2 regions of the Novosphingobium sp. HNCC26DJ243 genome follow, and region 1 is predicted to be linked to the other one. Evidence: predicted binding sites of a transcription regulator. Region 1 holds the regulator's gene; the other holds the start of a gene.

The links. The regulator LexA, encoded in region 1, represses DNA repair genes until DNA is damaged. The targets are predictions, from matches to a motif close to GTTCCNCNCTTGTTCT.
Region 2: a site for LexA is predicted at 9,596-9,611, ahead of AC2A04_RS15130 (LexA family protein). Genes of this name have one in related genera too.

Annotation. Positions count from the first base shown of each region.
Region 1 covers NZ_JBXUGN010000001.1:186,746-201,991, reverse strand. The annotation lists gene trpD (anthranilate phosphoribosyltransferase) at 1-196, shown strand, start outside; gene trpC (indole-3-glycerol phosphate synthase TrpC) at 429-1,217, shown strand; gene AC2A04_RS00995 (transposase) at 1,214-1,891, opposite strand; gene AC2A04_RS00990 (hypothetical protein) at 1,961-2,368, opposite strand; gene AC2A04_RS00985 (hypothetical protein) at 3,170-3,853, opposite strand; gene AC2A04_RS00980 (hypothetical protein) at 3,857-4,087, opposite strand; gene AC2A04_RS00975 (NYN domain-containing protein) at 4,407-5,150, opposite strand; gene moaC (cyclic pyranopterin monophosphate synthase MoaC) at 5,387-5,860, shown strand; gene AC2A04_RS00965 (molybdopterin molybdotransferase MoeA) at 5,871-7,076, shown strand; gene lexA (transcriptional repressor LexA) at 7,135-7,833, shown strand; gene ppk2 (polyphosphate kinase 2) at 8,238-9,011, shown strand; gene AC2A04_RS00950 (hypothetical protein) at 9,196-10,101, shown strand; gene AC2A04_RS00945 (ComEC/Rec2 family competence protein) at 10,271-12,508, opposite strand; gene gltX (glutamate--tRNA ligase) at 12,538-14,001, shown strand; gene AC2A04_RS00935 (citrate synthase) at 14,046-15,246, shown strand, end outside.
Region 2 covers NZ_JBXUGN010000005.1:228,154-243,399, forward strand. The annotation lists gene AC2A04_RS15095 (TonB-dependent receptor) at 1-1,936, shown strand, start outside; gene AC2A04_RS15100 (flavin-containing monooxygenase) at 1,965-3,599, shown strand; gene AC2A04_RS15105 (SDR family NAD(P)-dependent oxidoreductase) at 3,664-4,389, opposite strand; gene AC2A04_RS15110 (SDR family NAD(P)-dependent oxidoreductase) at 4,515-5,273, shown strand; gene AC2A04_RS15115 (SDR family NAD(P)-dependent oxidoreductase) at 5,301-6,059, shown strand; gene AC2A04_RS15120 (fatty acyl-CoA synthetase) at 6,098-7,630, shown strand; gene AC2A04_RS15125 (acyl-CoA dehydrogenase family protein) at 7,627-9,363, shown strand; gene AC2A04_RS15130 (LexA family protein) at 9,633-10,052, shown strand; gene AC2A04_RS15135 (Y-family DNA polymerase) at 10,052-10,393, shown strand; gene AC2A04_RS15140 (very short patch repair endonuclease) at 10,417-10,761, shown strand; tRNA gene AC2A04_RS15145 (tRNA-Ser) at 11,038-11,128, opposite strand; gene AC2A04_RS15150 (peptidylprolyl isomerase) at 11,259-12,245, shown strand; gene AC2A04_RS15155 (DUF1905 domain-containing protein) at 12,242-12,562, shown strand; gene AC2A04_RS15160 (oxidoreductase) at 12,574-13,611, shown strand; gene AC2A04_RS15165 (response regulator) at 13,624-15,246, opposite strand, start outside.

The DNA.
Region 1 (15,246 bases):
CGCCACCGCCCTGCGCGCGCTCCTCCAGGGCGAGGAAGGCCCCTACCGCAACGCCGTCCTCTTCAACGCCGCCGCCGCGCTGATCGTCGCGGGCGAAGCGCTAGACTGGCACGAAGGCGTCGAGGAAGCCGCCGAAGCCATCGACAAGGGCCTCGCCAACGCGCTGCTGAACTGCTGGATTTCGGCGCTGAAATAGGCGGTCCGCGCGTCCTTCGACAGGCTCAGGACGAACGGTCGTTGAGTGGCATCGTCTGCACAGATCAACGCGCCAGACATTCCCACCCCCCGTTCGTGTCGAGCTAAGTCGAGACACCCCCCGGCCAACGACCAACCCCCGTTCGTCCTGAGCCTGTCGAAGGACCCACGCAAACCCCCGCCCCAAAACCCACTCGACACGCCCCTCGCGAGAGGCCAAAAGCCGCCGCACCATGACCGACAAGCTCACCGAAATCTGCGACACCAAGCGCAGCGAAGTCGCCGCCCGCAAGGCCGCCACCAGCCTCGCCGACCTCGCCGCCCGCGCCAGCGAACGGACGCCCCCGCGCGGTTTCGAGGCCGCGCTGCGCGCGCGCGCCGCCACCGGCTACGCCCTGATTGCCGAGATCAAGAAGGCCAGCCCGTCCAAGGGCCTGATCCGCGCCGATTTCAATCCCGCAGCCCACGCTGCTGCCTATCAGGCCGGCGGAGCCGCGTGCCTCTCGGTCCTCACCGACGCACCCTATTTCCAGGGCCACGAGGATTACCTGATAGAAGCCCGCGCCGCCTGCACCCTGCCGGTCATCCGCAAGGATTTCATGGTCGATCCATGGCAGTGTGCCGAGGCCCGCGCGATCGGCGCCGACGCCATCCTGATCATCGCCGCCTGCCTTTCGGACGCGCAAATGGCAGAGATCGAAGCCGCCGCCCGCGAACAGGGCATGGATGCGCTCGTCGAAGTCCACAACGAAGAGGAAATGGAACGCGCCGCCCGCCTCAAATCCCGCCTGATCGGCGTCAACAACCGCGATCTCAAGCGCTTCATCACTGATCTTGCCACCACGGAGCGCCTGGCGCCTCTGGCCCCTGAAGGCACGCTGCTGGTGGCGGAAAGCGGCATCAACACCCACGCCGACCTCCAGCGCCTCGAAAAGTGCGGCGCGCGGACGTTCCTGGTGGGAGAGGCGCTGATGCGTCAGGCGGATGTCGAGGCGGCCACGCGAGCGTTGTTGGCGGGCTAACGCACGCCCACTTGCGCCCTCGCCTTCGGCCCGCGCTTTTGCGGGGCGAGCGTTCGCCCGGTGCGCTCTTCCATGTCAGCCAGCCACTCAGCCGATCCGACCGGGCGTCCGGTGCTCTCGGCCTTCCGCAGCGCGACATAGGTCAGGGCTTCATCGAAGTCCTCTGACAGGAACGCGGCGAAATCCCCGACACGCTCCAGCGCGGGGGCAACGGTGACGACGTGATCGTCCCTCCCGTCGATCAGGGCACGCGTGCTGGACCAACGCCAGTCCTGCGCGCGATGGGCAAGACGGGCGCGCACCGGATTGAGTGCGATGTAGCGCATTGCCGTCACGAAGTGCGGTTCGTCCATCGCGACAGAACTGAACCGCCCCTGCCACAGATGACCGGTCACGCGCAGCCGCGCGTTGATGTAGCCGGTGTGGTGGCGATGGACGTAGCGGAAGGTGCGGCGCAGCCCATCCTCGTCCGATGGCACCGCCACGATATGCACATGATTCGGCATCAGACAGTACGACCAGATCTCCACGCCCGACCGTTTTGCGGCATCGCCAAGCAGATCGAGATAGAGAGCATAATCGCCATCCTCGAAGAACGTCTGCTCCCGCCGATTGCCACGCTGGGTAACGTGATGGGGCAATCCGGGGAGGACAAGGCGGGGAAGGCGAGCCATGCTTGCACTGCAAAGTGCATAGGTTGGTGGTGTCAATAATTTGGGGATTTATGCACGTGTCACCGTAATTCATTCGGTCTTGAAGATGTTGTCTTGGAACTCGTTCAACAAATGGCCAGCAGCGATCTCATCGTTGCCCTTATAGGCAGCGTATGAACGATCCAAGATACCGTTGAGCAACATCCGCTTCGAAGCAGAGGATAGCTCTGGGTAAGCTACTTCGATACCTTTGCGCAGCTGATCGAAAGCACGATCGAGATTCATCTGCTCATCATCCGGAAGGAAATCCCTATAAGGGAAGCGATCCGGAGCGTAGCCCATCACATAAGCTATGTGGTCCCATAGGTCATCGACACTTTCCATCACGAACATTTGATCAACCTCACGGAACAATAGAATTACGGTGACAGGTGCAGGAATTACGGTGACAGGTGCATAAATCCCCAAACTCCGCTCCCAAAAAAGCAGCCCCGACATGCCCAAAAGACCGTACCTTATGTGCGGCAGGAGGGAATGCAAGCGCCCCACTCTTCGGCATCCCTGCCCCATTGCGGATACAAAGCCGCGATTAACAATTAAGGGATTTATGCACGTGTCACCGTAATTTCGTAATTTCGTAATTTCGTAATTTCGTAATTTGCCACGTGTCACCGTAATTTGCCACGTGTCACCGTAATTTGCAAACGAGGTCTTCGCCAGACTGGTCGCACAGGCTCTGGCTACTGACGGCCAGTGTTGCGCTTCAGGTTGACACCGCCCACCGTAATTAGAAGCGTGACTCCAAATAATCATCATACCCAATTACCAATTTTTGGCATAATGGATATACAATATCTCTTTGATCCCTAGTTATTTTACCCCACCCGTGTGGACTCAAAAATTTCTCGACTGAGTAGCAATCACTAGTAGAAGAAGTATCGCAATAATTACCGCTAACTTTTGCCAAGTCTCCTACGATCAACTTTTCTTTATAGTCACACTTGTAGACAAGACCTATATTGTAGTGATATATTACCATCAACACGATGGCCGCAACCGGAATTACGGTGACAGGTGCATAATTCCCCAAACTCCGCTCCCAACAAAGCCAGCCCCGACACGCCCAAAAGAACGCACCCTATGTGCGGCAGGAAGGAATGCAAGCGCCCCACTCTTCGGCATCCCTGCCCCATTGCGGATACAATCCGCGATTAACAATTAAGGGATTTATGCACGTGTCACCGTAATTCCCGTCAACGACACCGAAGGCGGGCCAACTGACCGCCCGTTTTCCTGCCCTCAACCTGATTTAGGGATAACCTGGTGCACTGAGACGTTCAGCCTGAATGCTTCCTCACCCCTTCGAGGTGAGTCTTCGCTTAGGATATCATCCGGCCCGCTATATCGAATGATGAAGGCCACATCCGCATTCTCAACAACGCACACGTCGCTGGCGCGCGCGCCGATGAACTTCATGTGATCCGTTACAGAGAGTTTAGGATTGTCGATCACTTGCACCGGGTCGATGCTGGACTTCGCCCGCAATCCCTTTTCCGCGACCCCACATAAACGGATTGCGAGATCGCGCGCAGCCCCACGGGTCAATCGCTCTGACCCGGTGTCGCTATCTAATGTGCCAATACGATTGTAGTCACGATTGCTCCCGTCTCCCAGACCACCTGGCGAGTAGCCGGAGTTTAAATATGTCGTTGAGTTATATCCGCCTGGATGGAGTTCTATTTCCTCGCTTCCCAATTCCAGCTTCAGGACATGAGGCGTCCCGATGGTCACTACAAAGGGACTCCCGTCAGTCCTGATCTGCGGCAATAATTGCTTGTAGAGGCGCTCGGGCAGCATCTCCCGCAGATTCATTCCCGGTGCAAAGCGAACTGTTTCCATGGTTTCACCCGATTGCCCATTGGTCGCACCACAGGCGGTTAGCGCGAGCAGCGCCGCACCAACATGATATCTTGCCGCAACCATCGATCAGGTTCCGCCGCCCGGCGTTGGCTTCCAGCGAGGCTGATTCTGCTGCCACACATCGCCAAAGAAGTGCTGCATCGCGTTCTGTCCATATGTTGAGAGCGGCGAAGGTTTGAACACATTCTGATACATGAAGTCGAACCCGTTGCGCGCAATGCCGACACGATAATCAAGGGCAATTACGGTGGGGCAATTACGGTGACCAATTACGGTGACAGGTGCATAATTCCCCAAACTCCACCTCCCGCAAAAGCAAAGCCCGACACGCCTCGAAAGCTATCCTATGTTCGGCAGAGGCGAATACAAGCGCCCCTCGCTCCGGCATCCAGACGCTACGTCGCGAATTACAGTGACCGAATTACAGTGACAGGTGCATAATTCCCCAAACTCCACCTCCTGCAAAAGCAAAGCCCGACACGCCTCGAAGGCTATCCTATGTGCGGCAGAGGCGAATGCAAGCGCCGCCAAATCAGCAGGGGGGCGCGACGGAAGGCGTCATTCTGAGCCTGCCTGCGGGCCGCGGGAAATGCCGCCGCTCCGGTCTTCCACAGTGTCAGGCCGCGCAGGCTCTTGCGGAGATACGCACGCTCGCACGGCCGGTCGTGTCCTTGCGCACCTCGAAACCCTCGGCACACGCGAAGACGCGCGCCCACGTCGCAGCGCCATGGGCTTTGGCACGAATGCCCTGCTTGCCCAGTTCGCAGCCCAGAACCTGAAGCGACAGCCAGCCTTCCTTGCCCGCCAGTCGCGCCATGTGCTGCATGATCGCGGGCCAGTTCGTAGCGCCCGTGGGTGCGGGCGTTGGTGCAGGTGCTGGCGCCAGAGTCGGCGCGGAACCTGGTAGCGGCACCGTCGCGGCATCGGGTCGCACTTCGAAGAACCGGGCGCAGGACTGGCGGTACTTGCCTCCCGCCCTGTCGTCGCCGAAACCGTAGACGTCGATGCCCTCGCCCTTGAGAAAGGTCGTCAACGCCACGAAATCGCGGTCGCTCGACACGATGCACAGCGCGTCGACCCGCTTGTGCAGCGCAAGGCGCATGGCCTCTACCACCAGCGCGATGTCTGCCGCGTTCTTGCCCGATTCCGCAGGGGTAACCTGCCGCGCCTCGATCACATTGCGCCGCAGGAACTCGACCCACGGCTTCGCGCAAGGGTGGCTGAAGTCACCGAAGGCGTATTGGATTACCGGCCGACCGAGCTTGAACACATGCGGCAGAACAGAGCGCATGTATTCGGGCTGCATGTTCTCGGCATCGACAAGCAGAGCGATGCGGCGTTGCGGGGCGCTGTCAGTCATGGACCGCCAGAATGACCGGCGAAGGCTAATGAATTCCCAACAAGCCTCCGAAGCGGCAGGAAAATCTTTCCTACACCCGCGCGGTCTGCCAATCTTTCGCCGATGTCGATCCCCGTCCCCGAAAACCTTGAAACCGGCGGCGTTCCGGGCCAGAGCGAGAGCCGCAAAGGGGCCTCGCCGTTTTCTCCCTGGACTGTGTAAACCCCGTAAACCTGTTCAGCTTTCCGAGGACGTGGATGAACGATCTGACGCATATCGATTCGGCCGGCACTGCACGCATGGTCGATGTCGGCGCGAAGGCCGAGACGCAGCGCGTTGCCATCGCCAGCGGATCGATCCGGATGAACGCCGCCACGCTCGACGCCGTGCGCGCAGGCAACGCGCCCAAGGGCGATGTGCTCGGCACGGCCCGCATCGCCGGGATCATGGCAGCGAAGAAGACCGGGGATCTGATCCCGCTCTGCCACCCGCTCGCGCTCGACGCGGTGAACGTCGACTTCGCCTTTACCGAAACCGGCGTGGACTGCACCGCCACCGCATCGCTGACGGGCAAGACCGGGATCGAGATGGAAGCGCTCACCGCGGTGTCGGTCGCGCTGCTGACGGTCTATGACATGGCCAAGGCGCTCGACAAAGGCATGGTCATCGAAAACGTCCGCCTGATCGAGAAGCGCGGCGGCAAGTCGGGCACCTGGGTAGCGCCCGAATGAGTGTGCGCGCATGAGGACGCCGCCCCTCCCCCTCGCCGAGGCGCAGGCGCGCCTGCTTGCGCTGGCCGAGGCCTTGCCGGTGGAGCATCGCGCAGGTTGCGATTGCCTCGGGCATTACCTGGCCGAGCCGCTTCGGGCGCGCCGCACCCAGCCCGCCGCGCCGCTCTCCGCCATGGATGGTTATGCGCTGCGCTCTGCCGACCTGCCGGGTCCGTGGACGGTGATCGGCGAGAGCGCGGCGGGCCATCCCTTCGGTGGGACCGTGGGGAGCGGCCAGGCCGTGCGGATCAGCACCGGCGCAGTGCTGCCCGATGGTGCCGACATGGTGCTGCTTCAGGAAGATGCGTCGCGCGACGCCGGCACGCTTTCCCTCGCCGGTGAACCGCCGCGCCCGCCCGAGCGCCACATCCGGCCCGCCGGAATGGACTTTGCCGGCGATGCCGTGCTGCTCGATGCGGGAACGCGCATTGGCGCTGCGCAGATCGCGCTCGCCATCGCCGGCGGGCACAGTCACCTGCCCGTGCGACGCCGCCTGCGCCTGACGGTGATCGACAGCGGCGACGAACTGGTGCTCCCCGGCCAGGTGCCCGGCATCCACCAGCTTCCCGCCAGCAACGGGCCGATGCTCTGCGCCATGGCGGGGGAGCTGCCGGTCGATATCAGCCACGTCGGGCCGATTGCCGACCGGCTCGAGGACCTTGCCGCCGCGCTCGAAGCTTCGGGCGATGCAGACGTCATCGTGACCAGTGGTGGCGCTTCTGTGGGCGATCATGATCTCGTGCGGCCCGCGCTCGAAGCGGTTGGCGCAACACTCGAATTCTGGCGGATCGCGATCAAGCCGGGCAAGCCGCTGATCGTCGCCCGCCGTGGCCGCCAGATCATTCTCGGTCTGCCGGGCAATCCCGCCTCGGCTTTCGTCACCGGGTTCCTGTTCCTGCTCCCGCTGCTGCGGTCGATGCTCGGTGCTGCGCAACCCCTGCCCCGGGCGCTATCGTCACGCCTGACAACCGCGATGGGCGTTGGCGGAAGCCGAATGGAGTTCCTGCGGGCGCAGTGGGACGGCGCGGGCGTGACGCTTGATCACTTGCAGGATTCCGGTGCGCTGTCGCCGCTTGCCCGCAGCAATGCGCTGGTCGTGCGCGAGGCAGGAGCGCCTGCACAAGGCGCGGGAAGTGATGTTCCGATCTACCTGCTCGGAAATGGCGGAATTGCTTGACGAGTCGTATTTGGTTGCTTATCCGTTCCGCATTCGTTCACCCGCGGAGTAACCGCCAATGTTGACGCGCAAGCAGCACGAATTGCTCTCTTTCATCCAGGTTCGTCTGGAGGAGTCCGGCATTTCGCCCTCGTTCGAAGAGATGAAGGAGGCATTGGACCTCAAGTCGAAGTCGGGCGTGCACCGTCTGATCTCGGCGCTTGAGGAACGCGGCTTCATCCGCCGCCTGCCCAATCGCGCGCGGGCGCTCGAAGTGTTGCGCCAGCCCGAAAGCGCGGTGACGAAGCCGGTGCTGGCGCGCGAGGCTGCCAACACCAACCCGGTTGTCGCGCCGATGCGTCAGGTTGCCAAGGCGGCCCCCGCCCCGGCCAACGACGTGATCGAGCTTCCGCTTCACGGCAAGATCGCTGCGGGCGTGCCGATCGAGGCGTTCGAGACGTCGGCCACTCTGCCGGTGCCCGCTGCACTCCTCGGTGCGGGCGAACACTATGCGCTCGAGGTTTCGGGCGATTCCATGGTCGAGGCCGGGATCTTCGACGGCGATTACGCGCTGGTGCGCAAGACCGATGTCGCCCGCGACGGCGAGATTGTCGTGGCGCTGGTGCGAGGCGAGGAAGCCACGCTCAAGTACCTCCATCGCGAGAAGGGCATGATCCGTCTCGATCCGGCCAATGCTGCGTACGATCCGCAGTTCTACCGCCCCGACGAAGTCGCGGTGCAAGGCAAGCTGGCCGGACTTCTGCGCCGTTATCACTGACGGGGCGTTGCTGGCGCGCTTGAAGGAGCTGCACGCCCCTTGTGTGCGGCTCGGCCGGTTCGTTTCGCTGACCAAACCGGATTGCGTGGAGGCTGACGTGGGCCAGTGATGGTCTCTGCAGACAGCGACGCCGCGCAGCAGTCCGGCGAGGCTGCGCGAAGTTGCGCGAGCAGGCCTGGGCTCTTGGTGAAGTAGCGAGCACGGTTGGCGCGGGATTCTTCGCTTGCCGTGAGTGAGCGAGCGCTGTTGGCGCGATGAGGCCTTCACCTGCGGCCTGGGCTCGTATTGCTCTCAAGTCTCGTTGTGCCGAAGGGTGAAACCTGCGCGCCTTGCCACGGACAGGACCTTGCGCAATGCTCTGCCGCTAGCGCCGTGCCTGCAGGCCGGGCTTTGGAGAACAGGGCATGGGCCGGTTGAAGCGCAAGGAATACCGCGAGGCCTTGAAGCCCCTGCAGCGGGAGCTTGTCCAGCTCGCGCGCTGGGTCGCCGCCACCGACAAGCGTCTCGTCGTCCTGTTCGAGGGTCGCGACAGCGCGGGCAAGGGTTGCGCGATCGCCGCCATCCGCGAACATCTCAATCCCCGGCAGGTCAGGACGGTTGCGCTTGCAAAGCCGACCGAGTGCGAAGCGGGCCAGTGGTATTTCCAGCGCTATGTCCAGCACCTGCCGACAGCGGGCGAAATCGTGCTGTTCGATCGCAGCTGGTACAATCGCGCAGGCGTCGAGCGGGTCATGGGGTATGCCAAGCCCGAACAGGTCGGCGCCTTTCTCGAGGCCACGCCGCAGTTCGAAAAGATGCTCGTCGATGACGGCATCATCTTGGTGAAGTACTGGTTGTGCTGCGATCAGGACAAGCAGGAAAAGCGCTTCGCCGAGCGGCGCGACGATCCGCTGAAGGGCTGGAAGCTCTCGCCGATCGACGTAAAGGCGCGCGAACTCTACGGCGCCTATACCGAGGCGCGCGAGGACATGCTGGCCGCTACGCACACCGCGTTTGCCCCTTGGACGCTCATCGACTTCAACGACCAGAAGACGGGACGCCTGACCTTGATCCGCGATCTTCTCGACCGGATCCCCGACAAGTTCGTGCCGGAAGACCCCGTCGATCTGCCGGCGCTCAAGAGCAGGCCGCTGCACGAACAGTTCCGCGCGGTCAAACCGCTAAAGAATTTTGATTGACGGATTGGCGAGCGCATCGGGTGCCGAAGACTTGCATTCCTGCAATCCGGCCCGTTTCTGGACTTCCTACCTGCCGCCCCCTTTCGCACCGAACTTTCTCCGCGAAGAATGGCCTCATCAATCATTCCTTCGCGCGAGCTATTCGCGCGTGAAGTGGAACACCGGTCCCCAGATGTGATAATTTATGCCGATGCAAATCTCATCTGAAATTGTCGCCTTGCTTGTCGCGTCGATCTTTCTGCTCGCGGGCTGCGATCCAACCGTGAAGGCGAACAGTAACGAGCACGGTACCGCTGGAACGGCCGACCCGATCCACAGCTTTCCGATTGTGCATCGGCGTTCCGGAGAGGAGTTTTTCGAGCGGCCAGCGGCGCTTGCCGCCGCAAGGAAGTCAAACAGCCCAGCCCCCCTTGTCGTCGTGCTGGGCCGCAGCATCTGGTCCAATGTGATAGGCAGCGAATCTCCGACGTTCGCACTCTATGCGGACGGAACTGTCATCCAGAATACGCCAGACGGTTTTTCGACTTCTCGCCTTACGTCGGAAGAAGTCTCAGAACTCGTCGAACAGCTCAATCTGCGCGCGCTTGCACAGTTTCAAGGCGAATTCATGCTGGAGGGCGTCACTGACATGCCAGAGCACAGTTTGCTGATCTATGCAGGTGCAAAGCCCATCTTCATCACGATAACCGGACCGATGGGTGAGCCGGACTTCCGTGCCAGATTGCCAAAGGCTGTTGTCTCAGCCTGGAATACTTTGCAGCGTTACCGTGCCGCCCAAGCACGGCCCTGGCTGCCCGAGAAGTTCGAAGTGATGATTTCTCCTTATGCCCATGCAGCCGAACCCTCGATTGTCTGGCCAGAAGACTGGCCGGGCATCGACGATCCGCAAACAGTAACGAGGGGCCACTCCTACAGCTTGTTCCTTACAAGTTCGATGTTTGAGCAGGTCAAAGCCTTTTTGAAAACACGGCACGCGCGAGGTGCCGTCGAGATTGGCGGGGCCAAGTGGGCTGCAAACATCCGCTTTCCCTTTCCACATGAACGGCTTTGGATGGCACCCAAGCTTGAGGGACGTGAGGGCGGGCAATGACGGATCAGTCGTTGGGAAGAGTCGGAATGGAAGGGGTTCGGGCAATCTAAAACTTTGTCGGTCGCTTCGAGTCAGACCGCTGGCGAACGTGATGACGTTTGATTGCGCGTGGCGCACGAAGTCAGATGCCCCGACGCCGTAGCCGCGATTGCCCTTCGTCGATCACCAATCAAGCGATGGGCCGGCTCCCCGTAGTTGCATCGACAACAGGGAAGCCAGTCCACATCTCCGGCCAGCGGTACCAGCCTTGGTGTCCTTGCGTTTCGGCGACGGTGCGGATGCGGCCGGTGGCGAGGTTGATTGTGAGGCCACCGGTGCGGTCGAGGAAGGCCCTGTCTGCCTTGAGCATCCTCGGTTTGCAGGCGAAAGGCAGGCGCCGGTCGGCGATCACGATGTCGGCACGCTCGCATGCCGCGGCCAGTGCCATGTCATCAACGTAGGCGCGGCTGCGCGTCAGGAGGAGGACGAAGCGGCGGCCGTCTCGCCGCAAATCGGCTGTGCAGAAATCGTCGCTGCAACGGGCCGCGGGCCATTCGTCGATAGGACGGAGCGTCCCCTCCATCCCGGCGAGTTCGAGCAGGTTCTCACGCATGTAATCGCCGCGTCCCATGCGCAGAACGATGAGATCGTCGCCCAGGCCGGTCATGCCGACATGGTGGCCATCGCCGGTAACGAGCAGATCGGGCGTGGGAGTGACGACCATCGCCGCCACCGCCATCGTCGCCGGTAGCATTCCCCAGAGGCGCACGGTGCCGGTCCACAGCGCGAGCCAGAGCATTCCTGCAACGAACAGCACGAAGCACCACGGCGCCATCGGCGGAAGCATGGTCACTGCGCCCGGACGGGCGGCGACGAAATGGGCGAGCGCGAGCAGGACTTCGAGGCTTTTGCCCGTCAACCACCATGCCGGGCCTCCCAGACCTGCGAGGTCAAGCAGCAGGGCAAGCCCGATCAGCGGCATGGTGACGAAGGTTGTGAGCGGAATGGCGATGACGTTTGCCAGCGATCCGTAAACGCCAGCGCGATGAAAGTGGAACAGGCCAATCGGCATCAGCGCCAGTTCGATCACCATGCCCGTGGCGAGCAACAGGATCAGATTGCGCGCCATCCGCGCGAACGGCCCATGGTGCTCGGCGGAGAGGAACCCGCGTACTGGAGCGGCCGAGTGGAAGGCAATGATGGCGATGACGGCGGCAAAACTCATCTGGAAGCTGGGACCAAGCACGGCTTCGGGCCAGAAGATCATCACGATGAACCCGCCGACCGCGACCATCCGCAACGACAGCGGATCGCGTCCGAGCGCGAGCGCGACGAGGACCAGCATCGCGCCGATGCACGAGCGGATTGTGGGCACCTCGGCGCCAGTCAGCAGGGTATAGGCAAGGCCCGCCACTGCGCCTGCGAGCGCGGCTGCGATGGGTACGCGAATGCGCAGCGCGATCCACGGCATCGCGGCGAGCAGCCGGGCAACGATCCAGTAGACCGCGCCGACCAGCGCGCTCACATGAAGGCCGCTGATTGACAGTAGGTGAGTGAGGCCCGCGTCGCGCATCGCGTCCTCGTCGGTTTGCGCAATCGCCCCGCGATCACCACTGGCAAAGGCCGCAGCAATGGTGCCGGGCGAGCCGCCGAGGCGCGAACGCACGTGGTCTGCCAGATCCTTTTGCATGCCGCGCAATGTGGTGCCGCGTTCGGACCGGCGCACGACCACGACGTCGCCGAGCACGGTCCCGGTCGCGGCAATACCGTCAAACCAGGCGGTGCGCGCAAAATCGTAGGCACCCGGAAGCATCGGCGATGCGGGCGGCATGAGCCTGGCGCGCAGCCGAACGGCAGCACCTTCGGCAAGGCCCGGCATATCCTTGGCGACAGGAAGATTGACGCGGACGCGCACGGGCTTCTGGAACTCGGGCAATCTCACCAAGAGCAGCAGGCGCGCGCGGTCCTTGGCCGGTTCCTCGCGCCGCTCGATCACCTGGCCGTTCAGCAGCGCCACTTGCGGGCGGGCAATGCCAGGTTGGCCGACAAGCGAAGACCGCGTCCATATGTTCGCCATGCCCGCGGCTGCCATGATCGCGAGGCCTGCGATGGCCAGTCGCACGTGGGGAAGCCGCGATTCATCGATCAACACGAGGCTGGCGATCACGGTCGCACTTGCTGCCAGCAAGGTCCCGATCCAGTCGAGCGGACCCGGCAGGGCAACCCAGGCGACGATACCGGCAGCAAAGGCGACAACCAGCCAGAGACCGCGTTCGAACGGGTGGGCATCAAGGAAGGCTTCGACCCTATCAAGCACGCTGGACAATCGCGTGCGGATGTCCCAATGCCGCGCGCGTCCGACCGGTTCTTTGCCGGGATCGGCGGCAGGAAAATCTGCTGCGGGTCCATCTGCTGCCGGGGACGCCATGGATTTCAAAGGGAAGGAAAGCGCGGCCGATGGCAAGCGCCACTGACACCGTTTCTGCAGGATCGCGCGGGCAAGGCCGTGTGGTTACCCGATTTGCACCCTCGCCTACGGGGTTCCTGCACATTGGCGGCGCGCGTACCGCGCTGTTCAACTGGCTTTATGCGCGTCACCACGGTGGCACTTATCTGCTGCGGATCGAGGATACCGACCGCGCCCGCTCAACCGACGCGGCGATCGAAGCTATCTTCGACGGCCTTAACTGGCTGGGTCTGGGCGGTGACGAGGAGCCAGTGTTCCAGTTCGCGCGCTCTGACCGGCATGCACAAGTCGCACACCAGATGCTCGAGGCCGGGCATGCCTATCGCTGCTACCTGACCCAGGAAGAGCTGGCGGCGCGGCGCGAACTGGCGCAGGCAGAACGTCGCCCGTTCCGCATCGACAGCGAGTGGCGCGATGCCACGGCGGACCAATGGCCCGATGGCCAGCCTTACGTCGTGCGAATGAAGTCACCGCGCGAAGGCGAGACGGTCATTGACGACAAGGTCCAGGGCTCGATCACGGTCCAGAACAGCGAACTCGACGATTTCATCGTTCTGCGCTCGGATGGTACGCCGACCTACATGCTGGCGGTGGTCGTCGACGATCATGACATGGGCGTCACCCACGTCATCCGGGGCGACGACCACATCAACAATGCTTTCCGCCAGCTCGTCATCGTCCGCGCGATGGAGGCGATCGAGGGCGGCTGGCCCGATCCGGCCTATGCCCACATCCCGCTGATCCACGGCGCGGACGGGGCCAAGCTTTCGAAGCGACACGGGGCGCTGGGCGTCGACGCCTATCGCGACGAGATGGGGCTGCTGCCGGAAACGGTGTTCAACTATCTGCTGCGGCTCGGTTGGGGCCATGGCGACGAAGAGATCATCAGCCGTGATCAGGCGGTCGAATGGTTCGACATCGGCGACGTCAACAAGGGCGCATCGCGTTTCGATCTCAAGAAGCTGCTGAACCTCAACGGGCATTACATCCGCGAGGCCGACGATGCGCGGCTCGCCAGTCTGATCGCGCCGCGCCTTGCCGAGTTGACGCCCTCGTTCGACGCCGGAACGGGTATGGACCTGCTGGCGCGCGCGATGCCGGTGCTGAAGGTTCGCGCGGCGGACCTCAACGAACTGGCGCAGGGCGCGGTGTTTCTCTTCGCCCAGCGTCCCCTGCCCCTGGCCGAAAAGGCTGCGGCCATCCTGACCGACGAAGCCCGCGCGATCCTGGGCAAAGTGGCAGGCGTGCTGGAAGCTGAAAACGGCTGGACAACCGAGAAGCTGGAAGCCACGGTAAAAGAAATGGCCGAGGGGCTCGGGTTGGGATTGGGCAAGATCGCCCAGCCGTTGCGCGCAAGCTTGACGGGACAGGCTACCTCACCGGGAATTTTCGACGTATTGGCACTGCTCGGCAAGGACGAGTCGCTGGCGCGCATTCGCGACCACGCGGCCTGATCGCGAGCAGATAATTGTATTTCAAGGAACAGGAGGGCTAAGGCGTGAGCGATAACCAGGCTTCTTTGACCGCTGGCGGCAAGACCATCGACATGCCCGTGAACAGCGGGACCATCGGCCCGGATGTCATCGATATCCGCAAGCTCTATGCCCAGACGGGGATGTTCACTTACGACCCGGGCTTCACCTCGACGGCGAGCTGCGACTCCGCAATCACCTACATCGATGGCGATGAGGGCGTGCTGCTGCACCGCGGTTATCCGATCGGTCAGCTGGCCGAACATTCGTCGTTCATGGAAGTGAGCTACCTGCTCCTCAACGGCGAACTGCCCAACGCCGGCGAACTGGCTGATTTCAGCCGCACGATCACGCGCCACACGATGCTGCACGAACAGCTCGCCACATTCTATCGCGGGTTCCGTCGCGATGCGCACCCGATGGCGATCATGTGCGGCGTGGTCGGCGCGCTCTCGGCGTTCTACCACGACAGCACCGATATCGCCGATCCGGTGCACCGCAAGATCAGTTCGCACCGTCTGATCGCCAAGATGCCGACGATCGCGGCGATGGCCTACAAGTATTCAGTCGGCCAGCCCTTCGTCTATCCCGACAACAAGCTGTCCTACACCGGCAACTTCCTCAAGATGACTTTCGGCGTCCCCGCCGAGGAATACGAGGTCATTCCCGAAGTCGAACGCGCGATGGACCGCATCTTCATCCTGCATGCCGACCACGAGCAGAACGCGTCAACCTCGACCGTGCGTCTTGCCGGGTCGTCGGGTGCCAACCCGTTTGCGTGCATCGCGGCTGGCATCGCCTGCCTGTGGGGCCCTGCCCATGGCGGCGCGAACGAAGCTGCGCTCAACATGCTCAAGGAAATCGGCACGCCCGATCGCATCCAGCACTACATCGACCGCGCCAAGGACAAGAACGATCCGTTCCGTCTGATGGGCTTCGGACACCGCGTCTACAAGAACTACGATCCACGTGCGACCGTCATGCAGCAGACCGTGCGAGAGGTGTTCAGCGCGCTAAAGGTCAACGATCCTCTGTTCGAAACCGCGTTGCGCCTGGAAGAGATCGCGCTCAGCGATCCCTACTTTGCCGAGAAGAAGCTGTTCCCGAACGTGGACTTCTATTCGGGCATCATCCTTTCGGCGATCGGCTTCCCGACCACGATGTTCACCGTGCTCTTCGCCCTGGCGCGCACCGTGGGCTGGGTTGCACAGTGGAACGAGATGATCA
Region 2 (15,246 bases), on a different contig from region 1:
CGGCGTATCGCAGAACGACTTTACCGATCACCTCGAACCGCCGATCGCGCTCTACGTCGATGACAGCTATCTCAGCACGCCCTCGCAGACCAGCCTGCCGGTGTTCGACATGCAGCGCGTGGAAGTGCTGCGCGGCCCGCAGGGCACGCTGTTCGGGCGCAATGCCACCGGCGGTCTGATCCACTTTGTCAGTAACCAGCCGACAAAGGACACCCAGGGGTACGTCGATGTCACCTTGACCGACGAGCTCAGCGGCAAGCTGGAGGCGGCAGTCGGCGGTTCGATCACCGACAATATCCAGGGCCGCGTTGCCGTGACGATGCTCAGCCGCGAAGGCTACGTGACCAACAGCGGGCCCGATGGCGGCAAGCTGGGGTCGGAACACTATGTGGCCGCGCGCACGATCCTGGCGATGCAGCCCACCGACACGACCAATATCAACCTCAACTTCCGCTACTACAAGAACTTCGACCAGACCGGATCGCCGGTCACCTTCCGCCCGACGGTGGTAGACGGCCAGGGGCTGGGGCGCTTCGTCGGCGCCGATGAAAATCCCTATGGCACCTGCAATGGCTGCGCGGCGCCGTTCTACGCGGGCTACCTGCAGAAGAACATCTATGATGGGGGCTTCAGCACCAAGGGGAACTTCGGTCGCGAGGTCTACGCGGGGACGCTCAAGATCGAGCAGGAACTGGGCTTTGCCAAGCTGATCGCGATTTCCGACTATCAGCACCTGACCAAGGACTGGTTCGAGGATACCGACGGCACGCCGGCCGACATCGTTCGCGACGTTCACGACCAGCAGCTGGAACAGTTCACGCAGGAATTGCGCCTGACCCAAGAGTCGGGTGCCTTCCGCTGGAACCTTGGCGGATACTACTATCACCAGAAGTCCGACACGGTGAACAACTACACGTTGTTTGCCGGCGTGTTCGACCCCATCGGCACCGCGCATATTCGCTCGCGCAGCCTCGCTGTCTACGCGCAGGGTGATTACGACCTGACGCCTGCGCTGACGGTGACGGTGGGCGCGCGCTATACCAACGACAAGCGCAATATCGATTTCACGCTGTCCGACAGCGGCGTTCCGCTGCCGCCGTTCAAGTTCAACACCTCGACCTACCCCGATCTGGCGCACCAGTCGGACAATCTATATTCCTACCGCGCAGCCGTGCAGTGGAAGCCGGACAGCCGCACGATGCTGTTCGCCAGCTTCAACCGCGGCACGAAGGGTGGCAACTTTGCGCTGCCGTTCTTCCTGCCGGCCGCGCCGGGCATCATCGCCTTCAAGCCCGAAGTCCTCTATTCGTATGAAGTCGGTGAGAAGTGGACATCGAGCGACGGCGTGTTCCGCGTGAACGCCACGGCGTTCTACTATGATTACAAGAACTACCAGGCCTATATCTTCGCGGCCGATCCAGGCTTCAATCCCGTGGGCACCATTCGCAACCTGCCGGCCAAGGCAAAGGGCATCGAACTGGAACTGACTGCCAGACCGGTCACCGGGTTGACGCTGGGCGCCAACCTCGTCGGTATGGACTCCAAGATCCGTGGCGTTGTCCTGCCCAATGGCGATGTCGTGGACCGCAAGCTTCCTCAGGCGCCTTCGTTCTCCGGCAACGGCATGATCCGCTATGAATTCCCCGTGCTGGGCGACAAGGTGGCAGCGATTCAGGGCAACGTGGTGTGGCAGGGCAAGATGTCCTTCACCGCGATTTCCGCGCCCGACGAACGCGAAGGCGCATGGCAGTCAGGGGACCTGCGCATCAGCCTCGGCTCGCAGTCCGGTTCGTGGGAAGCCGCGATCTTCGCCAAGAACATCTGGAACAATCATCACCGCATCTGGGCTTACGACCTGAGCACCTTCGGGACGGCTGCGCAGATCTATGCCCGCCCGCGGTCGGTCGGCGTGTCCTTCCGCCACAACTTCAACTGAAGCATACTACTCTCCCGGAGCCGCGAACATGGGTGTCGAAATGAACCAACTGGAACAGGCGTGGATGGACTTGGAGCACAAGCGTCTCGCCACGCTCGACCCTGCTGAAAAGGCGGCCATTGCAGAGGCCCAAGGTCCGATCGAGGAGCAGATACTGGCAAGCGCTTCGCCAGTGAACGCGCAACCCGGCCCGTTTCCGACCACCACCCGAACCGGGGTGCAGCCCCGGATCCTGGTGGTCGGCGGCGGGGTCGGGGGAGTGTGCTTCGGCGTCCGGCTGCGCCAGCAGGGCTATACAGACTTCACAATCCTCGAAAAAAGCGACGACGTGGGCGGCACCTGGCACCACAACACCTATCCGGGTGTTGCCTGCGACGTTGCATCCTATTTTTACAGCTACACCTTCCGCCCCAACCCGCGCTGGACGCGGATGTTCGCGCCGGGAAGCGAGATCAAGCAATACCTCAACGACATTGTCGACGAATTCGGCCTGCGGGAGCGGGTGCGGCTGGGCGCGGAGGTCGCCTCCTGCACCTGGCGCGACGGGGCATGGCAGGTCGTGCTGGCCAGCGGTGAGGAACTGGTCGCCGACATCCTGCTGCTGGCGGCGGGTTTTCTCCACCTGCCCAAGGTTCCGAGCTTCGAAGGGCAGGAGAACTTTGCCGGCAAGATCATGCACAGCACGCAATGGCCTGCCGGTGCCGACGCGGGTGGTCAGCGCGTGGGCGTGGTCGGAACCGGTTCGACCTCGGTCCAGATCGTCTCCACGCTGTCCGAGACGGCAGAGCACATTTCGGTCTTCCAGCGCACGCCGCAGTGGGTATTCCCGGCTGAGAACGACTTCTATTCGCCGCGCCGGCAGGACATGCTCGCCCGCAGCCCGGCGTTGGTGCGCGGGCTCTACGATTACTACATGCACCTTTATAACGATGGCTTCGGCCGCGGCGCGGTGGGGGACATGGAGGCGCAGAAGCCGTTTGCGGATGCCTGCAACGCCAACCTCGCCTCGATCGCGGACCCCGAACTGCGGCGTAAGCTGACGCCTGACTATCCGGCATTCTGCAAGCGGCTGGTGTTCTCCGGCGGCTTCTACAAGGCGCTGCAGAAGGACAACGCATCGCTCGTCACCGACGCCATCGTCCGGTTCGAGCGCGACGGCATCCGCACCGCCGACGGCACGCTGCACGAACTGGACGTGGTCGTGCTGGCCACCGGGTTCGAGGCCATGGCCTATTTCCGCAAGCTCAACATCTCGGTCGAAGGCGGGCCATCGGTAACCGAGGCGTGGAAGATGGGCGCGCGTTCGTTCGACACCGTGGCCATGGCGGGGTTCCCCAACCTGTTCTTCGTGGGCGGGCCATATTCGACGGTGGGCAACCTCTCGGTCATGTCCGCGTTCGAGATCCAGTCCGCGCATATCATGAAGCTGATGGAAAAGGCGCAGCTCGCGGGCCACAAAGCCATCACCCCGCGCAAAGACCGGGAAGACGCGTTCCTTGCGCGCATGCGCGAAGCCGAAGGCAAGACCGCCTGGCTGCAGGGGTGCCAGAGCTGGTATCTCGACGAGCACGGGCATGTTGCCATCTGGACCTCCACGCCTGACGAGTTCATCGCATATCTCGGCCGCGAGCCGGATCTTGCCGAATACGACGTGGTGGCCTGAACCGGTCGCCGAGGAGAGAGCAACGGGGCGGGGCGGACCGGTTGTCCGGCCCGCCCTTTCTGCGTCAGGCGGAAATGCCGCCGTCCACGGCGACCTCCGCCCCGGTGATATAGCGGGCATCGTTCGACGCGAGGAACGCGGAAATCCGGGCCACGTCCTCCGGCTGGCCGCGCCGGTGCCCCAGCGGGATCATCGCCTCGAGCGCGGAGAGCATGGCCGGGTCATTGCTGCGCAGCATGGCCGTGTCGATTGCGCCGGGGTGGATCGAATTCACGCGGATGCCAAAGCCGGCAAGGTCGGCGCTGGCGCATTTGGTCATGCCCCGGATCGCCCATTTCGACGCAGAATAGGCGAACATGCCAGGATAGCCGCGAAGGCCGGCCCCCGAACTGATGTTGACGATCGCCCCGCCGCCGCCTGCCTGCATCGCCGGCGCAACCGCCTGCATTCCCAGGAACGCCCCCAGTTGATTGACCGCGAAATGACGTTCCATGTCCTGCGCGGTCGTTTCCATCATTCCGCGCGGCAGATAGTATCCCGCGTTGTTCACCAGCACGTCCACGCGCCCAAAGCGGTCCACGGCGACCGCCACGACCCGCGCCCAATCCTCTGCCGAGGTCACGTCCATGCGCAGGGTTAGCGTGCCGTCATTCCCGGCAGGCTCCGCGCCAGCCGCCAGGTCCGTGAGCACCAGCAGCGCGCCCTGTGCGGCATATTCGTGCGCTTGGGCTTGGCCCATCCCGCCTTGCGCACCCGTGATGATGGCAACCTTGCCTTGCAGTTTTCCCATCCCTGTCCTCTCCTGCAGTCGAGGTCACCGCCTTGACTGTCAGTCATACGTACGACATACTTGGGTGGCTATCAAGTGCACGGCCGCAAGGGCTGGCGTGGCGGAACAATGCATTGGGAGTGGATATGCTGCGTATGAATGGCAGGGTTGCCCTGGTAACCGGTGCGGCTGGCGGGATCGGAACCGCCATTGCCCGCAAGTTGCGCGCCGAAGGCGCATCGGTGGTGCTGGTTGACTGTGATGAAGATGCCCTTGCGGCACTTGCTGCGGAGCTGGGCGATGCGGTGGCCGTGGCCGGTGACGTAACCTCGCCCGATCTGAATGCGCGTGCGGTCGAAACCGCGCTCGCCCGCTTCGGCAAGCTGGATGCCGCCGCGCTCAACGCCGGGATCGAGGGGCCTGCGGGGCCGATCGGCACCATGGCTGTTGAGGACTTCGACCAGGTGATGAACGTGAACGTGCGCGGCGTCTTCCTCGGGCTGTCCAGCGTGATGCCCTCGATGAGCGCAAACGGCGGCTCCATCGTTCTTACCTCGTCCACGCTCGGCTTCACCAGTTCCCCGGGCATCAGCCCTTATGTCGCCAGCAAGCATGCAGTGATGGGGCTGATGCGCACGGCCGCGCTCGAAGGTGCCGAACGCAATATCCGCGTCAACGCGATCAACCCTGGCCCCGTGGAGACACGGATGGTCCGGGCCGTCGGCGCGGCCGTCAGCCCGGCTGATCCGCAGGCCTTCCGCACCGCGCTGACCGGCATGGTGCCGATGAAGCGGTACGGGCAGCCCGAAGAAGTCGCCAATTTCGTCTGCTTCCTCCTGAGCGACGAGGCCAGCTATTGCAGCGGCGGGTTCCACACCATCGATGGCGCCTACACGGCGGCGTGAACGGCAATTGCAGGAAGGGATTGGCAAATGGGACGCATGGACGGACGGGTGGCGCTGGTAACGGGCGCTGCCGGGGGCATCGGCAGTGCGGTGGCGCACAAGTTGTCTGCCGAAGGGGCCGGGCTGGTTCTGGTCGACCGTGATGAAGCGGCGCTGGCGGCACTTGCTGCCGAACTGCCGGGAGCACAGGCGGTGGTCGGCGATGTCACCACGCCCGAACTCTACGAGCGCGCGGTCAATGCCGCGCTTGCATCCTTCGGTAAGCTCAATGCCGCCGCGCTCAACGCCGGGGTCGAGGGGGCGCCGGGCCGGATCGGCGAATTGCCGGTCGAGGAATTCGACCGCGTGATGAACGTCAACGTGCGCGGCATTTTCCTGGGCCTGTCGCGGGTCATGCCGGCGATGAGCGCAAACGGCGGCTCCATCGTCCTCACATCATCCACCTTCGGGATCACGGCCACGCCCAATTTCAGCCCCTATGTCGCCAGCAAGCACGCGGTGATGGGCCTGATGCGGACCGCCGCGCTCGAAGGCGCAGAGCGCAATATCCGCGTCAACACGATCAATCCCGGGCCGATCGATACGCGCATGGTCCGCGATCTCGAGCAGGCCGTGAGCCCCGGCGATCCATTGGCCTTTCGCAATGCCTTGACCGGGATGGTCCCGCTGAAGCGTTATGGCCAGCCGGCCGAGGTGGCCAACCTCGTCTGCTTCCTGCTCAGCGATGAAGCCAGCTATTGCACCGGCGGGTTCCACACCGTCGACGGCGCCTATACGACGCTATGATCACCCCGGCTGACGCACACCCGGCGGCGCATTCGCCTATGCCGCAGGCGCAATCGCTGTCGCTCGTCCTCCGGCGCTCGGCCCGGCGGACGCCGCACAAGCCGGCGGTGATCTTCGAAGACGAAACCTGGAGCTTCGCCGCGCTCGACCGGCTGGCCGATGAACTGGCCGCCGGGCTGGCGGCGCGCGGCATTGGCAAGGGTGACCGCGTCGGCATCGTTGCGCGCAACAGCCATGCCTTTCTTGCCATCCGTTTCGCCGTGGCGCGGATCGCGGCGGTGCTGGTGCCGGTGAACGTCATGCTGGGCGCGGCCGAAATCGGCTTCATCCTCGAACATGCCGGCGTCTCGCTGGTCTTTGCCGATGGCGAATTTGCCGGCACCGTGCGCGAAGCGCTGGGCGCGGCTGGCGCCGATATCGTCACCGTCATGGACAGCGTGGCCGGCTTATCGGGCTGGCAGGAACTGTGCGTGCGCGGCACCGTGGCGCAAGACTGCGCCACGGCCGAGGACCTGTTGCAGATCGTCTACACCAGCGGCACAGAAAGCCGGCCCAAGGGGGCCATGCTCACCCACGGCGCCGTCCTCTGGGAATACCAGAGCTGCCTGTTCGACTGCGAATGGTCCCCGGCGGATGTCACACTCCACGCCCTGCCGCTGTTCCATTGCGCCGCGCTGGACCTGATGGCGGGGCCTGCGATTGCGGCGGGAGCAACCGGCGTGATCATCGCCCGTCCCACGCCCGAGGCGATCTGTGCCGCGATAGAGCAGCATCGCGTTACCTCGTTCTTCGCGCCACCCACCGTATGGATCGCCATCCTGCGTTCCGCGGCGTCGGAACGCCACGATCTGTCCTCGCTGGCCAAGGGCTACTACGGCGCATCGATCATGCCGGTCGCCGTGATCGAGGAACTGGCGATGCGGTTGCCCCGCCTGCGCTTGTGGAATGTCTATGGCCAGACCGAAATCGCTCCTCTTGCAACCCTGCTTCGCCCCGATGAGCACGTCGGCCGGCTCGGCTCCGCGGGCCGGGCCGCGTTGCATGTCCAGACGCGCGTGGTCGACGACGACATGAACGACGTGCCCCCGGGCGCGGTCGGGGAAATCGTCCACCGCTCACCGCAGTTGCTCAGCGCTTACTGGAAACAGCCCGAAGAAACCGCGCGCGCCTTTGCGGGCGGCTGGTTTCACAGTGGCGACCTCGCCACGATGGACGCCGAAGGCTTCATCACCGTGGTCGACCGCAAGAAGGACATGATCAAGACCGGTGGCGAAAATGTCTCTTCGCGCGAAGTGGAGGAAGTCATCTACGCGCATCCCAAGGTGTCGGAAGTGGCGGTCATCGGCATACCCGATGACCGCTGGGTGGAAGCCGTCGCGGCAGTGATCGTCCTGCGCGCCGGCCAGCAGGTCGAAGCCTCGGAAATCCTTGAACACTGCGCAGTCCGGCTTGCTCCTTTCAAGCGGCCCAAGCATGTGTTCTTCACCCCCGGCTTGCCCCGAAACGCCAGTGGCAAGATCATGAAACGCGACGTGCGCGATGCGTTCGCCGCAAAGCGGGCCGAAGCATGACCGACTTCCATGCGCCCACCGCCGACCAGCTCCTGGCCATGCGCGTCAACGCCGGTCTCGATGCATTGGCCCTGCATGATCGCTTTGCCGCCGCCACGCCCGATCTGGTCGCAGCCATTGCCAACGGCATCGGCGCGCTCGCCGAACGCGAATGGGCGCCGCTGAACCGGCTGGGCGACGTGCAAGGGGCCACCTGGTGCGATGGAACGGTCACCCTGCCGGCCGGTTTCGCACAGGCTTATCGGGCGTTTTTCGAACAGGGCTGGGGCTCGATTTCAGGCCCGACCGCCCATGGCGGTCAAGGTCTGCCGTTCACGCTGGCAACGTGCGTGCTCGAAACCCTCGGCACCGCCAACATGGCCTTTTCGCTGCTGCCCATGCTCACGGCCGGCGCCGTGGAAGCCCTGCATTACCATGGCAGCGCCGAGCAGCGGGCGACCTATCTGCCAAAGCTCATCAGCGGCGAATGGTCCGGGACCATGAACCTGACCGAACCGCAAGCCGGGTCTGACGTGGGTGCGTTGCGGACCACAGCTAGGCCAATCGAAACAGGTGAGCATGCCGGGAAATGGCGGATCAAGGGCACCAAGATCTACATCACCTGGGGCGAGCATGACTTGTCACACAACATCATCCATCTTGTGCTTGCCCGGACACCCGGCGCTCCTGCGGGGACCCGCGGCATTTCGTTGTTCGTTGTTCCGAAATACCTTGTTGGTGCAGACGGGCAGCTGGCGCAGCGCAACGACCTCCGTGTCGTTTCCATCGAACACAAGCTAGGTATCCATGCCTCGCCGACTTGCGTGATGAGTTTCGGCGATAATGACGAATGTATCGGCGAGTTGGTCGGGGCGGAAAACGCGGGCCTGAAGGCCATGTTCACTATGATGAATTCCGCGCGTATCAATGTCGGTAGTCAGGGCGTGCAAGTGGCTGAAGCTGCTTTGCAAAAGGCCTGCGCCTATGCGTTGGAACGCGTGCAGTCACCCCGCGCCGGGTCGCCAGACAAGACCCCCGTTTCGATTATCCAGCACCCTGATGTGCGACGCATGGTGTTGCGCATGCGGGCGCTGACAGAAGCAGCGCGGGCGCTTTTGTATTACACCGCAGGACAGGTCGACCGCGGTACGCTTGGAGTTTCCCAGGCACAGCAGCGTGCGGAGGTGCTGGTGCCGATGTTGAAGCTATGGGGCACCGACATTGGCTGCGAAGTTGCAAGCCTTGGCGTGCAGGTTCACGGCGGCATGGGCTTTGTCGAGGAAACCGGAGCGGCCCAGTTCTACCGCGATGCGCGCATTGCGCCAATCTACGAAGGTACTAATGGCATTCAGGCCGCCGACTTTGTTGCCCGCAAACTGGGTGATGGCAGTGTTCTGAAGGGTCTGTTGGCAGACGTCGTCGCCGATGCAACAAGCGGTTCAGTCCTAGCTGATTTGGCCAACGACTGCATCGCAGTTGCCGATTGGATGGTGAACGAAGCCAGCATTGACGACAAACTAGCGGGTAGCGTCCCTTTCTGTACGATGTGCGCAGTGGCGATTGCCGGCTGGCAGCTGTTACGACAGGCTCGCGCCACTGAGGAAACAGGCAGTGTGCTCTTTAAAGAAAAAGCAACTGTTTCACGCTATTTCAATGAACAATTTGCGGCCGAAGCCCGGGGTTTTCGTTTCAGTGCGACTGCTGGCTCGGCGCTGCTCTACGAACTTGATGAAAAAGAGCTAGCTCGATCCTGAATAGTCATATTATTTGGCGATATTATATGATTGATCTGGCCCCCTCTGAGTGGCCCCAAATCTGTTTTATTTTTGGCTCCGAAGGAGGAGTGGAGTGGAATAGCAAGGAAGCCCAAGCTTGCGGAGATCATTCGCATGCTGCGCGAAGCCAAGATCGTGTTGGCGCGGGGCTACGGATCGCGGTATCCGAAGGCGTAGCGCATACGTCGGATTGACGAATCATTTTAGCAATGTTCTATTTATGTTCCATTAATCTAGGAACATGAAACGTGCTGCGCCTTGTCGATATCCCGTCCAAACTCGAACTTCCGCTGTTCACTTCCACAGTGCCGGCTGGATTCCCGAGTCCGGCGGATGACCACATCGAGGGCAAGCTCGATCTCAACGAGCATCTGGTCCGGCGGCCGGCGGCAACCTTCTTCGTCCGGGCTGCAGGTGAGTCCATGCGGGGAGCCGGGATCTTTGATGGCGACCTGCTGGTAATCGACCGCGGGATCACGCCCCAGCCTGACGACATCGTGATTGCTGTCGTCCACGGCGAACTAACGGTCAAACGGCTGCGGCGGCAGGACGGCGCCTGGCAACTGGCGGCCGAGAACCCGAATTTTCCCACCATGCAGATCCGCGATGATGGCTGTGAAATCTGGGGCGTCGTCACCCACAGCATCCGGCGTCATTGTGGACGCTGATGGCCACCTTCGCGCTCGTCGATTGCAACAACTTCTACGCGTCCTGTGAGCGGCTGTTCCAGCCGGATTTGCGGGATCGTCCTGTCGTGGTCCTGTCCAACAACGATGGCTGCGTGATCGCCCGGTCCAATGAGGCCAAGGCGCTGGGCATCCCGATGGGTGCGCCTCTGTTCAAGATCCGCCGCCTGATCGAGGAGCATGGGATCACCGTCCGCTCGTCAAACTACGCCCTCTATGGAGATATCTCGGAGCGCGTGATGAGCGTGCTTGGCGCGCAGGCCCCAGCCCACGAAATCTACAGCATCGACGAGTGCTTCCTGGACCTCGACCGCATGAGCTAGTGGTCAGGCAAGCACTTCACCGGATGGGGTTGCGCTTCAGGCTACACCGGAAAGATCTTCCGGGCAGCCCTGACATCGTCTTTCCCAAGTTCCGAGCCGTCGTTTTTGTCCATGGCTGCTTCTGGCATCGTCACAAAGGTTGTCGGTTAGCTTCAGAGCCGAGCACGCGCTCCGAATTCTGGGCTAAGAAGTTTGCTGCCAACGTCAGTCGGGATGAGCAGAACATGCTTGGATTGGCGGCTCAGGGGTGGCGCGTCGGCGTGATCTGGCAATGCGCGGTCAAGTCGCCAGGACCAGCCGAAATCGCTCATCAGATAAACGCGTGGCTTAATGGGGCCAGTGGATCACTGGTTATCCCTTCTGACTGAAGCCGGATGCCGGAAGGTTGGACGCGGGTAAATTTATGTGCCTCTACCGGCTTCCGAAGCGAAGATCGCGATGCCGAAAGGATGAGTGATATCGGGGTTTTACGGCTCTGCACCGGAACTGGTGCGGTCGAGAGCTTTGGAGAATATCGGGCCTAAGAGAGCATATCTGCCCCAGCACCGCAGATGTGCAGTGGAGAGGCTAATACCTATAACCCTTGAAACGCTGGGGATTTTTTGCGCCTGGCCCATGGAATAGAATGATTCCAATAGGTTAAATGGCGGAGCGGGAGGGATTCGAACCCTCGATACGCTTTTGACGTATACTCACTTTCCAGGCGAGCGCCTTCGACCACTCGGCCACCGCTCCGCACGTGCCTGATCGTTTCGTGCGGGGCACCAAACGTGAATCAGGCGATCAACCAAATCGCTCTGGAAGCGTGGCCCCTAGCGGCACGTGAGCGCTTTCGCAAGGCGTCGGTTCCTGCAATGATGGACAAATGTCATTACTCGTCGTTCTTGCCGCTGCAGCCGCCACCCCTGCCCCATTGGCCGTGCCCTCGCCCGGTGAAATCCTCAGTGCGTCACCGGCCGGTGACTGGACGCGGATCGCGCCTGACGACTTGCTGGTCATGGACCTTGCACCCGATTCCGCAGGTCGCCCGCGCCGTATCGTTATCCAGCTGATGCCCGAGCCGTTTTCTGCCGGATGGACCGCCAATATGCGCACGTTTGCCCTGACACGCTGGTGGGACGGACTTTCGGTCTATCGCGTGCAGGACAACTGGGTTGCGCAGTGGGGCGATGCCGACGGCGAGGACAAGGCCAAAGCCAAACCGCTTCCTGCTGGTCTGGCGAGTGTGCCGCAGAGCCGGTACGTGGTCCATCCCGAAGGACCGGAGCGGAGCGCGACCCATGAGGAGCTCGACACCTGGCTGGCCACGATGGAGGGCACGCACGCGGCGTGGCATGCGCTCACGCACAGCAAGCTCGCGATCAAGGATGCCGATCCTTATGCGGATGAGACATTCTTCTATCGTGGATGGCCAGTGGGAGCATCGCGGAAAGGGCCCAGCGCCTGGCCGCTGCATTGCTATGGCTCCATAGGCGTTGCTCGCGACACGCCGCCTGACACCGGCACTGGCGCGGAGCTCTACGCCGTCATCGGCCATGCCCCGCGCCAGCTCGATCGCAATCTGGCGGTCGTTGGTCGCGTGGTCGAAGGCATTGCCCATCTTTCATCGCTGCCGCGCGGCGCTGCGCCCATGGGTGTCTATGCCAAGCCCGAGGAGCGCACGCCGATTCTATCGATCCACCCGGCGAGCGACGTGCCCGACTTGCCTGCCTACGAATATCTTTCGACCGAGAGCATGTCGTTCCACCGCTATGCCGAGGCCAGCGCCAACCATCGCGAGGCATTCTACGTGCAGCCTGCGGGCGGGATCGACATCTGCAATCTCAAGGTCCCGGTGCGCCGCGTAAAATGAGCGAGACGGACTACGCGGTAACGGCAAGGCTTTGGCGCTGGAGCATGGGCGATAAAGGCGGGGACTGGTTCTTCATCAGCGTGGGCGACGAGGTGGGCGAGGCCCTTTCGGCAACGGCGCTGATGCACCGGATGGAGAGGGGGCGCCCGTCCGGGTGGGGCGCGGTCAAGATCGCGGTCACGGTCGGCGAAACCTGCTGGCGGACGTCGGCATTTCCGAGCAAGGAGCGCGGCTGGATGGTTCCGATCAAGGCCGTGGTGCGCAAGGCCGAAGGCCTGATCGAAGACGAACCTTTCGCCCTGACGCTGACTTTCTGAAGGACTTGAGCTTGCCTGCCCCACACAACGTCGCACTCGTCGGTTATGGCTATGCCGGGAAGACCTTTCACGCGCCGCTGATCCAGTCTGCACCCGGCCTCGCGCTGGCTGCTCTCGTCTCGCGCAATCCGGCCAAGGTCCATGCCGACCTGCCAGGGATGCGCGTTGAGGCCGATATCGCCAGCGTCCTTGCCGATCCAGGCATTGCGCTTGTCGTGATCGCCACGCCAAACGACAGTCACGCCCCGCTAGCCCATGCCGCGATAGAGGCGGGCAAGGCGGTCGTGATCGACAAGCCTCTTGCGCTCACGCTTGACGAGGCACGGGCGGTCGCCACCCACGCGGCTGCGCGCGGCACCTTGCTCAGCGTGTTTCACAACCGCCGCTGGGATGGCGATTTCCTGACAATCCGCAGGACGATCGAAGAAGGGCTGATTGGCAAGGTCGCCCATTTCGAGAGCCACTTTGACCGGTTTCGGCCGGTCGTGCGCGATCGCTGGCGCGAGAACCCTGGTCCGGGCAGCGGCGTCTGGGCGGATCTGGGGCCGCATCTTGTGGATCAGGCGCTTTGCCTGTTCGGCTTGCCCGAGCGCGTCATGGCGAGCTTCGGAATGTTACGCGACAGCGCGCAGACCGACGACTGGGCCCATGTCGTGCTGGAATATCCCACCGTGCGCTGCGTGCTTCACGCCGGGATGCTTGTCGCCGGGGGATCGCCGCGGTTCATCGTCCATGGCAGCGGGGGCAGCCTCGTGAAGCATGGCCTCGATCCTCAGGAAACGCAGTTGCTGCAGGGTTTGCGTCCGGGCGATGCCGGCTGGGGCCATGATCCGAGGCCGGTGGACCTGTTCGACGCGGAGGGCGTCCTTAAGCCCGCGGCGCTGGCCGACGGCGATTATGCGCAGTTCTATGAAAGGATGGCAAAGGCGCTTGATGGGGCTGAAGCGCCGGTTACCGCGCGCGACGCACTTGCGGTCATGGCCGTTGTCGAGGCGGCCGCGCTTGCGGCGTCGACCGGCATTGCGCAAACGGTGCCCGCTTTCGAGTAAGCCGCTGAACGATCAGCCGCCGCGCAGCACCTTTTCAACCGCTTCGACGATCTGCTGGACCGAGAATGGCTTGGCGAGGAAATGCATGTTGGGGATGTCGATTTCGCGCCGCAAGTGTTCCTCGGCATAGCCCGACATGAACAGGAACGGCAGGTTCGGCTTGAGCGCCCGGATTTCGCGCGCCATGGCGGGGCCATCCATCGAGGGCATCACGACGTCCGACACCACAAGGTCGAACTCACCCCGCCCAATGGCCTCGAGGCCTTCCTCGCCGTCCGCTGCGGTCGTGACCTCGTAACCCTGCCGCACCAGCGCGCGTTCGGCCACGGCGCGGACGGTGTCCTCGTCTTCGACCAGCAGAACGCGGCCACCGCCGGTCCATTCGCGCTTGGGTTCGCTACGGGGCCGCGCCGCTTCGGCAGTTTCGGCCGCATCGGGTGTATGCACGGGCAAGTAGATCGAGAAGCGGGTGTACTTGCCCACTTCGCTCTCGGCAAAGATGAAGCCGCCCGATTGCTTGACGATACCGTAAACGGTCGAAAGCCCCAGGCCGGTGCCCTTGCCCTTCTCCTTTGTGGTGAAGAACGGCTCGAAGATTTTACCAATCTGGCCCGGCTTGATACCTTGCCCGTTGTCCTCGACGACCAGCGCGGTGTAGTCGCCTATCGGCAGGATCTCGCTCTTCATGGCGCGCACATCGGATGCGGTCACCCGGCGGGTGATCAGCTTGAGCACGCCGCCGGCCTTGGCGCTCATGCCTTTCTGCTTCTCGTTGATCGCATCGCGCGCGTTGACCGCAAGGTTGAGCAAGACCTGTTCGAGCTGCGTCGGATCGGCCCGCACAAAGCCCAGATCGCGGTCGTGCGTCACTTCGAGCACGATCTTCTCGCCGATCAGGCGCTTGAGCAGGGCCGAAACCTCAGCCACCACGTCGGGAAGCTGCAGGACCTGCGGGCGCAGTGTCTGCTGGCGCGAGAAGGCGAGCAACTGGCGCGTCAGCGAGGCTGCGCGGTTCGAGTTTGCCTTGACCTGCTGGATATCGTCGTAATCGCTGTCGCCGGGCGTGTGGCGCATCAGCATGGGGTCGCAATAGCCGATGATCGCGGTGAGCACATTGTTGAAGTCGTGCGCCACGCCACCGGCCAGCTGGCCGACCGCCTGCATCTTGGTCGCCTGGGCAATCTCGCGCTTGAGGCGCGTCTCTTCCGAGGAATCCTTGAGGCTCAGCAACACCGCCCCCTCGCCCAGCCCGCGCACGCCTGCAAGGCTCAGCGAAACCGGCTCTTCAGGCGCGGCGCGCAGGCGCACGGCCACGTCGCCCGCCATCGGCTGGCCTTGCGCATAGCGGCGGACGGCATCGGCCAGCGCGCCCTTGTCTTCCTTGATCACGAGGTCGGACGGATAGGGCGGCGGGATCGTGTCCTCGTGCCCCGCTGCGCGCAGGAACGCGGCATTGGCAAATAGGATGCGCCCGTCGCGGTCGGTCATCGCAAGGCCGAGCGGCAGGCGCGACAGCAGCGCCTCGATCTGCGGAAGGCCCGCGCGGACCTCGCCCACCCCGCCCTGGTTGTCGATCAGCAGGAACAGCGATGCGGTGCGCGCCGGGTCGATGTTGGCAAAGCCGTCGGGGTCGGC